2 regions of the Micrococcus sp. TCR-5 genome follow, and region 2 is predicted to be linked to the other one. Evidence: riboswitches for the same ligand, from Rfam matches in the RefSeq annotation. Region 2 holds a riboswitch; the other holds the start of a gene.
What was found. A riboswitch is a leader RNA that binds a small molecule or an ion and turns the genes downstream of it on or off. The one in region 2 is predicted to bind S-adenosylmethionine.
Positions count from the first base shown of each region.

Region 1: another riboswitch for S-adenosylmethionine. It lies ahead of ACTSKS_RS06395 (flavin reductase family protein); the one in region 2 lies ahead of ACTSKS_RS08145 (bifunctional o-acetylhomoserine/o-acetylserine sulfhydrylase).

Region 1 is NZ_JBQPDO010000008.1:66,165-70,396, reverse strand. Features, by position in the region: gene ACTSKS_RS06405 (MFS transporter) at 15-1,235, shown strand; gene ACTSKS_RS06400 (cold-shock protein) at 1,446-1,649, opposite strand; gene ACTSKS_RS06395 (flavin reductase family protein) at 1,888-2,412, opposite strand; SAM riboswitch class IV at 2,486-2,605, opposite strand; gene ACTSKS_RS06390 (hypothetical protein) at 2,798-3,412, shown strand; gene ACTSKS_RS06385 (RNA-binding S4 domain-containing protein) at 3,460-3,828, opposite strand; gene hisD (histidinol dehydrogenase) at 3,839-4,232, opposite strand, start outside.
Region 2 is NZ_JBQPDO010000012.1:59,508-63,739, reverse strand. Features, by position in the region: gene metX (homoserine O-acetyltransferase MetX) at 1-832, opposite strand, end outside; gene ACTSKS_RS08145 (bifunctional o-acetylhomoserine/o-acetylserine sulfhydrylase) at 829-2,196, opposite strand; SAM riboswitch class IV at 2,327-2,442, opposite strand; gene ACTSKS_RS08140 (VOC family protein) at 2,620-3,258, shown strand; gene ACTSKS_RS08135 (CPBP family intramembrane glutamic endopeptidase) at 3,277-4,164, opposite strand.

The sequences.
Region 1 (4,232 bases), on a different contig from region 2:
CGTAGCCTGGGGCCGTGACCCTGCCCGCCCCCGCCGCTCGCCGCCCCTCCGCGGCCCTGCTGTGGGTGCTGCTGGCGGCGATGGGCGCCGGGCCCCTGTTCAACTACGGCGTCTCCGCCTCCTCCACGGTCGTGATGGAGCGGCTCGACGTCACCTCGGGCCAGCTCGGCACCGTGATGACGGTCGTGTTCGCGGCGGCCGCCGTCACCTCGCTCGGCCTCGGCCGGGCCGCCGACCGCCTGTCCGCCCGCGCACAGCTGAGCATCATCTTCGGCGGCACCGCCGCGGCGCTCGTGCTCGGCGCCGTCGCCCCGTCCCTGCCCGTGCTGTACGCGGCGGCCGCCGTGGCGGGCGTCACGCAGGCCATCTCCAACCCCACCACGAACCGGATCATCCGGACCGTGGTGCCGCCGGAGAGGCGCATCGGGTGGGTCGGGGTGAAGCAGTCCGGCGTGCAGGCGGCCCAGCTGGTCGGCGGCCTGTTCTTCCCGGCCGCGTCCCTCGCCCTCGGCTGGACGGGCGCCGCGCTGGGGGCCGCGGTGCTCATCGGGGCGCTCTGGGTGCTCGCCCTGGTCGCCGCCCCGCCGCTGCCCGGGGCGCCGCCGCCGGCCACCGGCCCCGTCGGCGGGCGACGACGGCGGGACACCTCGCCCCTGCCGGCCACGGTCTGGTTCTTCGCGGCGATCGCGTTCCTCACCGGCCTGGGCATGCAGGCCACGAACACCTACCTGCCGCTTTTCGCGGTCGAGACGCTGGGAATGACGCTCGTGGCCGGCGGCGCCGCGGCGGCCGTGTCCGGGGTGGTGGGGGTGCTCTCCCGGATCGGGTGGAGCCGGCGGATGAGCTCCGGAGACCGGCCCACCACCCTGCTGGCCGTGATCTGCCTGGGTGCGGTGGCCGGCGTCGCGGTGTTCCTCGCCGCGGACCTGCTGGACCTGCCGGCCCTGCTGTGGGTGGGCGCCGCGGTGCACGGCCTGACGGTGCTGGGCGCCAACGTGGTGATCAACGCGGGCCTGTTGAGCGAGGTGCCGGCCGAGCGGCTGGGCCGTGCGACCGGGGCGAACTCGATGGGCATGTACGCCGGCTTCGCCCTGGGCCCGCTGCTGATGGGCCTGCTGCGCGACGTCACGGGCGACTACCGGGCCGGCTTCGCGGTCGTCGCGGCCGGGTATCTGCTGGCCCTGGGCGTGGTGCTGCTGTTGCGTCGCCACGTGGGTCGGCGGGGCGCGGCCTGACGCGCAGGGCCAGGACGAGGCCCACCCCGGAGGACCGCGCCTCAGCGACATCACCGCAGTGCAGCCCTGCGGTGATGTCGCAGCGCCGCGGTCGAACGGGCGTACGGCGGAGTGCGGCGCAGTGCGCGGCGGGGCGTGGACGCCTGACACACGACGACGCCCCCGGTCCGTGTGGACCGGGGGCGTCGGAAGCCGTGCGTCAGGCGAAGATCAGAGCTTCGTCACGTTGGCGGCCTGGAGGCCCTTGGGGCCGTCCTGGGTCTCGAACTCGACGCGGTCGTTCTCCTGGAGCTCCTTGAAGCCGTTGCCCTGGATGGCGGAGAAGTGCACGAACACGTCCGCGGAGTTGTCCTCGGGGGCGATGAAGCCGTAGCCCTTCTCAGCGTTGAACCACTTGACAGTACCGACAGCCATGATGGTGTCCTTTCGATGTGCCCCCGCGGTGCGGTGGCGGTGTTGGACCGCGGCCCGGATGTGGGACGCGGGTGAAGCGGCGAGACTGAACCGCTTGCCCAACACTCATCGACGCCGGCGATGCCGGGCTGACGAGCAGTGAAGATGGCGGGATACAGCTTGATCAACTTCAGGCTCCATCATTGCACGGATCTCGCCGACCGGGAACCAGGGGCCCGATTGTTCACCTGGAGTTCGCTCAGAGCGCGCGCAGGCCGTGGAAGAGATTGCGGTGCAGGGCGGCCGGGGGAGCGGCGTCCGTGTGATCCGCGAAGGCCGTCACCTCCAGCAGCACCACCGTGTGGTCGCCCGCCGGGACCTCGGCGTGCACCCGCGTCTCGAGCCAGAGCGAGGAGCCCCCGATCAGCAGGGCGTCGTGCGGGCTGCGGTGCACGTCGAGACCGGCGAAGCGGTCGCCCTCGCGGGAGGCCAGCTGGCGGCACAGCGGCGTCTGGTCCGCCGCGAGCAGGGAGACGCCGATCGCCCCGGCCCGGCGCAGGCGCGGCCAGGTGCGGGAGCTGTTCTGCGCGGAGAAGGACACGAGGGCCGGCTCCCAGGAGATGCCCACGCCGAAGGAGGAGGAGACCATCACCTCGGGGACGCCGTCGGCGAGGCCTGCCAGCGCGACGACCCCGGTGGGGAAGGCCGAGAGGCCGGAGCGGAGGTTGCCGAGGGACAGGTCGGTGTCCCACGTGGCGGTGTGGGGTTCGTGGGTCAGGGTCATGGCGCGCGTCCTCTTCCGATGACTGGCGCGGCTCCGCAGAAGGCGGGAACGCGGATCGCCCGGATCCGCGGAGGCGCGGTACTTGCCCGTCGGGGTGTCCGAGGGGCCGAATCATCACCTGGAGCACCCCACTACTGCGTGAGAGGGTTGCCGTCCCGCCGGCCAGGGCCGTGAATGACGGGAACTCGTGATTCTGGGGATCAGCCTACGGAGGGGTCCGTGGGGTGGTCAAAGCGCGGCGGTCGCGCGGCGTCATCCGAGCTGTCCGATGTGATGCTTGACACACCGCGCATCGCCAGCCAGGATCAAGCCACTCGAGAGGGGGGCTCGAGACCGCAGCCCGCGGCCCCGCAGTCGGTTCTCTGAGAGGGATCGGATCATGCGGATGGACATCGAGAAGAAGCGTGCGGCATTGTCGGCCGCCGTGGTCGTCGCGGCTCTCCTCGGTATCGCCATCTCGGGATGCTCCGCTTCCCCGGGCAGCGTCTCCTCCACCGCGAAGGCATCCACCGCTGCGGCGTCCTCCGTCACCGTGACGTCAGCGGCCCCCTCGGCAACCCGGTCGGCCTCCGCCACCGGTTCGTCCGCGTCGTCACCCGCCGGTGAAGAAGCACTCCCCGCCGCGCTGTTCGAGGAGGACGGGATGACGTTGGTCGAGTACACGCGCCGGCATCCGGATGCGGGCTATCTCGACCCGGAGAAGGAGTCCGTCCTGGAGGAGGCGGTCGGGACGGGCACACAGCAGATCACCGTGGACGCTCAACAGGGTGCGGTCCTTCGGGTCATCGTGCTGTGTCCTTCGGATGCCACCGGTGAGACGGAGATCCTGACCTCACGGGGTGGCGGGGGAACGAAGACCTGGATGGCCGGATCGGAGGCGCTGTGCGGCGGCTGGTCGGCGGCGACTCCCCCTGTGGATGAGGCGGGGCCGATGACGTTCACCGTCACGGTGGACAATGACAAGCCGTTCCGGATGGTGCTGACCGCACCCTCCGCGTGAGGCCACCATCACGACGGCGGATGACGGATCGGGGAGGACTGAGACGCTCAGCGTCGGTCGCGGCCCCGCAGCGCGTCCAGCTGTCGGCGGTCCCGTTTGGTGGGCCGGCCCGCGCCGCGCTCGCGGTACGGCACCGCGAGCAGCTCACGCGGCACGGGCGGCGGGGAGTGGTCCACGTACTGCTGCCGGGCCACGGGGGCGCCCACCCGCTTGGCGATCAGCCCCGTGACCTCGAGGATCCGCTCACCTCCGTCCTGGCGCACCCGCACCCGGTTCCCGACGACGACGGGCGTCGCCGCCTTCACGGGCTCGCCGTCGATGCGCACGTGGCCTGCGCGCACGGCCGCCGTGGCCGCGGACCGGGTCTTGTACAGCCGCACGGCCCACAGCCACGCGTCGATGCGGACGCCGCTCACGCCCGCCCCCTCACGCGAAGCGGGCGCGGATCGCGGCGCCGTGCGCGGGCAGGCGCTCGTCCTCGGCCAGCACGCCGATCCCGTCCGCGACCTCCTCGAGCCCGGTCTCCGTGTAGCGGATGCGCTGCTGCAGGCGCAGGAACGTCACCGTGTTCAGACCGGAGGAGTGCCGGGCCGTCCCCGAGGTGGGGAGCACATGGTTGGACCCGGCCGAGTAGTCGCCCAGCGGCACGGGGGCGTGCGGGCCCACGAACACGGCGCCGGCGTTGCGGATGCGCCCCACGAGGGCCTCGGGGTCGCGCGTCTGGATCTCGAGGTGTTCGGTGGCGTAGCGGTCGGAGACCTCCACGGCCTGGTCCATGTCCCGCACCAGCAGCACGCCGGACTGGGGGCCGGTGAGGGCC
Region 2 (4,232 bases):
TGGCCGCCTGGTGGTCCAGGTAGGACTCCACGGCGTAGCGCCCGCGCCCGCCCGGCACCCCGACGACGGCGCCGAAGGGATCCTCGACGCCCTGCGGTTCGCGGCCGAACCGCTGGCCGAGCTCGCCGGCCGTGCGGTAGGTGGTGTGGGCGACGCGCCGGGCGATGCCCAGGCCGGCCACGGGGCCGGGGCCGGGGTAGTAGTCGCCGCCCTGGAAGTCCGGGTCGAGGCGGATGGCCGCCGTCTGCGCCTGCCCCCACGCGATCTGGTCGGCGGAGGAGGCCGCGGTGGCGGCCAGCACACCCACCCCGGCGACGCGCGCGGGGTGGGTCGCGGCCCACTCGAGGGCGCGGGCCCCGCCCATCGATCCGCCGATCACGGCGCGCCAGGCGCCGATCCCGAGGTGGTCGGCCAGGCGTCGCTCGGCCTCGACCGCGTCCCGCAGCGTGAGGAACGGGAACCGGGAGCCCCAGGGCCGCCCGTCGGGGGCCGGCGTCGAGGGCCCGGTGGAGCCGTGGCAGCCGCCGATCATGGCGGGGGCGACCACGAACCACCGGTCCGTGTCCACGGCGCGGCCCGGGCCGACGAGGGCGTCCCACCAGCCCGGTGTCGGGTCCTCCTCGTGCGCGGCCACGTGCGCGTCGCCGGTGAGGGCGTGCAGCACGAGCACGGCGTTGGAGCCGTCGGCGGCGAGGGTGCCCCAGGTCTCGTAGGTCAGCTCGACGTCGGGCAGCAGCCCGCCGGTCTCGGTGCGCAGCTCGCCGACCCGCAGACGGTGGCGGCCGCCGCGGGGCAGCGCGGTGCGCGACGGACGCGTGGCGACGGCGGTCATGCCCGCTCCCCCGCGTCGTCGTCGCCGCAGCGGGCGGCGGCCGCGAAGCCGCGTTCGAGGTCGGCGAGGATGTCCTCGATGTCCTCCACGCCGAGCGAGAGCCGCACCAGGCCGGGGGTGACGCCGGCGGCGCGCTGCTCGTCGTCGGTGAGCTGGGAGTGGGTGGTGGAGGCCGGGTGCACCACGAGCGAGCGGACGTCGCCGATGTTGGCCACGTGGTGGTGCAGGGTGAGCCCGTCCACGAACGCGGCCCCGGCCTCTCGGCCGCCCGCGATCTCGAAGGAGACGAACGCGCCCGCGCCCTTCGGCAGGTAGCGCTGGGCCCGCTCGTGCCACGGGCTGGACTCCAGGCCGGCGTAGACCACGCGTTCGACGTCGTCGCGACCCTCCAGCCAGCGCGCCACCGCGGCCGCGTTGGCCACCTGCCGCTCCATGCGCAGGGACAGGGTCTCCAGGCCGAGGTTCACCAGGAACGCGTTGAACGGGGAGATGGCCGAGCCGTAGTCGCGCAGCAGCTGCACGCGCGCCTTGAGGATGAAGGCCAGGTTGGCGCCGAGCGGCGAGCCCACCCCGAGGTCCCGCGCGTAGACGAGGCCGTGGTACGACTCGTCCGGCTCGTTGAAGCCGGGGTACCGCTCGGCGTGCTGCGCGTAGTCGAACGTGCCGGCGTCGACGATCACGCCCGCGATGGCCGCGGCGTGCCCGCCGAGGTACTTCGTGGCGGAGTGGGTGACGACGTCGGCGCCGTGTTCGATCGGCCGCAGCAGGTACGGGGTGGCCAGCGTGTTGTCCACGATCAGCGGCACGCCGGCCTCGTGGGCGGCGTCGGCGACGGCGCGCACGTCCAGGACGTCGCCGCGCGGGTTGCCGAGGGTCTCGCCGAAGAACGCCTTGGTGTTCGGCCGGACGGCGGCGCGCCAGGACTCGACGTCGTCCGGGTCGGTCACGAACGTCGTCTCGACGCCGACCTTGGCGAGGGTGTGCTTGAACAGGTTCTGCGTGCCGCCGTAGAGGCTGGCCGAGGCGACCACGTGGTCGCCGGCGCCGGCGACGTTGAGGATCGCGAACGTGGTCGCCGCCTGACCGGAGGCCAGCAGCAGCGCGCCCACACCGCCCTCGAGCGCGGCGATCTTCTCCTCCACCGGGCCCTGCGTCGGGTTGCCGATGCGGGTGTAGAGCGGGTCGAGGTCCTTGAGCGCGAACCGGTCCGCGGCCACCTGGGCGGACGGGAAGTCGTACGAGGTGGTCTGGAAGATCGGCAGGGCGGTCGCACCGAAGGCGTGCTGGCCGACGGCGACGCCCGCGTGGACCTGCGCGGTGGAGAAGCCCCAGGCGTCAGGGGTCGGGGTGGGCTGGTCGGTCATGGCTGACCCTCCTGAAGGGTTCAGGGGCCGGACCCGGCGACCCCGCCCGCCGGCCGACGTGCCGATCCGCGGACCGGCGTCGTCGAGGTGCCGGAGATGACCCGGCGCCGTCGAGAGGGGCCGTGGGATCGGCCCGCGCTTGCCGGCGTCCGTTGTGGGGCCGGCCTGGTCGTCACCCGGGGCACCCCACCGCGGAAGGAGGGTTGCCGGTCAGCATGCCGGGGCCTGTTGCTGACTCTCGTGACCGTGCCTCCGAGTGTAGCCCGCCGCCCCGCCACGATTTCGTCACGCGTGTCACACGCGGATACGCTCTCCGCACGGGGCGCCCGACCCGTCAAGGGCTCGACGCCCCTGGACTCGCACCAGGTCAACCCCCGGGGCAGCCCGGGAACGGAGAGGAACAGCGCAGTGCACACCTGTCGCATGGACCACGTGTCCTACGCCGCCGGCCCCGAGGGCCTGGACGCCACGGTCGCCCGCATCGCCGAGACGCTGGGCATCGAGCGGATCAAGGGCGGTGTCCACCCACGTTTCGGCACCCAGAACGCACTGTTTCCCATGACGGAGGGGCAGTATCTGGAGGTCGTCGAGGCCCTGGACCACCCGGCCTCCCTCAGCGCGCCGTTCGGCCAGCTCGTGCGCGCCCGCACCGAGCAGGGCGGGGGCTGGATGAGCTGGGCCGTGGCCACCCCGGACATCGGCCGGTTCGAGCGCCGCCTCGGCCGCGAGGCCGTCCCCGGCAACCGTCGCTTCCCGGACGGCCGCGAGCTGTCCTGGCGCCAGATCGGCATCAAGGGCACCCTCGCGGACCCGCAGCTGCCGTACATCCTGCGCTGGGCCGACGGTCAGGAGGACATGCACCCCTCGCAGGCGGCCGAGCCGCAGGCCACCATCGAGCACCTGAACATCGCCGGCTCCCCCGAGCGCCTCGCCGAGTGGCTGGGCGGCGAGGACGAGGACGGCCAGGTCCAGGACGTGAACATCGAGTACGTCGCGCCCTCCGGCACCCCGGGCATCGTCTCGGTCACCTTCCGCACCCCGAAGGGTGAGATCACGCTCTGAGCGCGGGGGCGGGGCCGCTCAGCCGAGCAGCCCCGCCCGCGCCAGCAGCGGGTAGCCGACGAACCCGACGGCGTCCAGCAGCGCGTGCGCGATGACCAGCGGCATCACCCGGCGCACCCGCAGGAACACGAGCGCGAACACCACGCCCATCAGGGCGTTGCCCACGCCCGGCCCGATCCCCTGGTACAGGTGGTACGCCCCGCGCAGCAGCGCGAGGGCGAGCACGACGACCGCCACGCGGGTCGGCAGGTACAGCCCCTCGGCGCTCACCCACGACGACGGCACGGCCGGCGCCGGATCGCGCGCCAGGCCCGCGGCGCGCAGCCGCTGCAGATACCCGAGCCGGTCGACGAGCCAGGCGCCCACGATGACCTCCTCCAGCAGTCCGTGCCGCAGCGCGGAGAGCAGCAGGACCGGCACCTGGTACCAGCTCTCCCCGAGCGCCGAGCCGACGATCGCCGTCGTGATCCCCAGGGCCCGGCCGGCGGCGTAGACGCCGAGCGTGCCCAGCCCGATGGCCGCGAACAGGCCCAGGCCCCAGGCCACGTCGCGGCCGGGGCGGCGCAGGTCGAGGCCGAGCACCCGGAACGGGTCCCGGCCGCGCAGGTGCATCAGGTGCAGCACGAGGGCCACCGGCACGAGCGAGAACCCGATGCCGAGCAGCTGATAGGTCAGGTCGAAGGCCCAGCGGTCGGCCAGGGCCGGGTTGAGGACGGTGGTCTGCTCGCCGAGCGGGGCCTGGGTGGCCTTGTCGATGAGCTGGACGATCGCATAGACCGCCGACTTCCCCAGGGAGAGGCCGAGGACGATCGCGATCTCCCACCGCACCGTGCGCGCGGACGGGGCGGGCAGCGCGGGGGCGGGTCGGACGGCCGGGGTGCGGGACGTGCGCGGGGTGGCGGGCATGCCCTCCAGTATCGGCCCGCCCCTCTCCCCCCGGGCGCTTTCGAACGTGAGGTGGGGCCTTTCTCCCG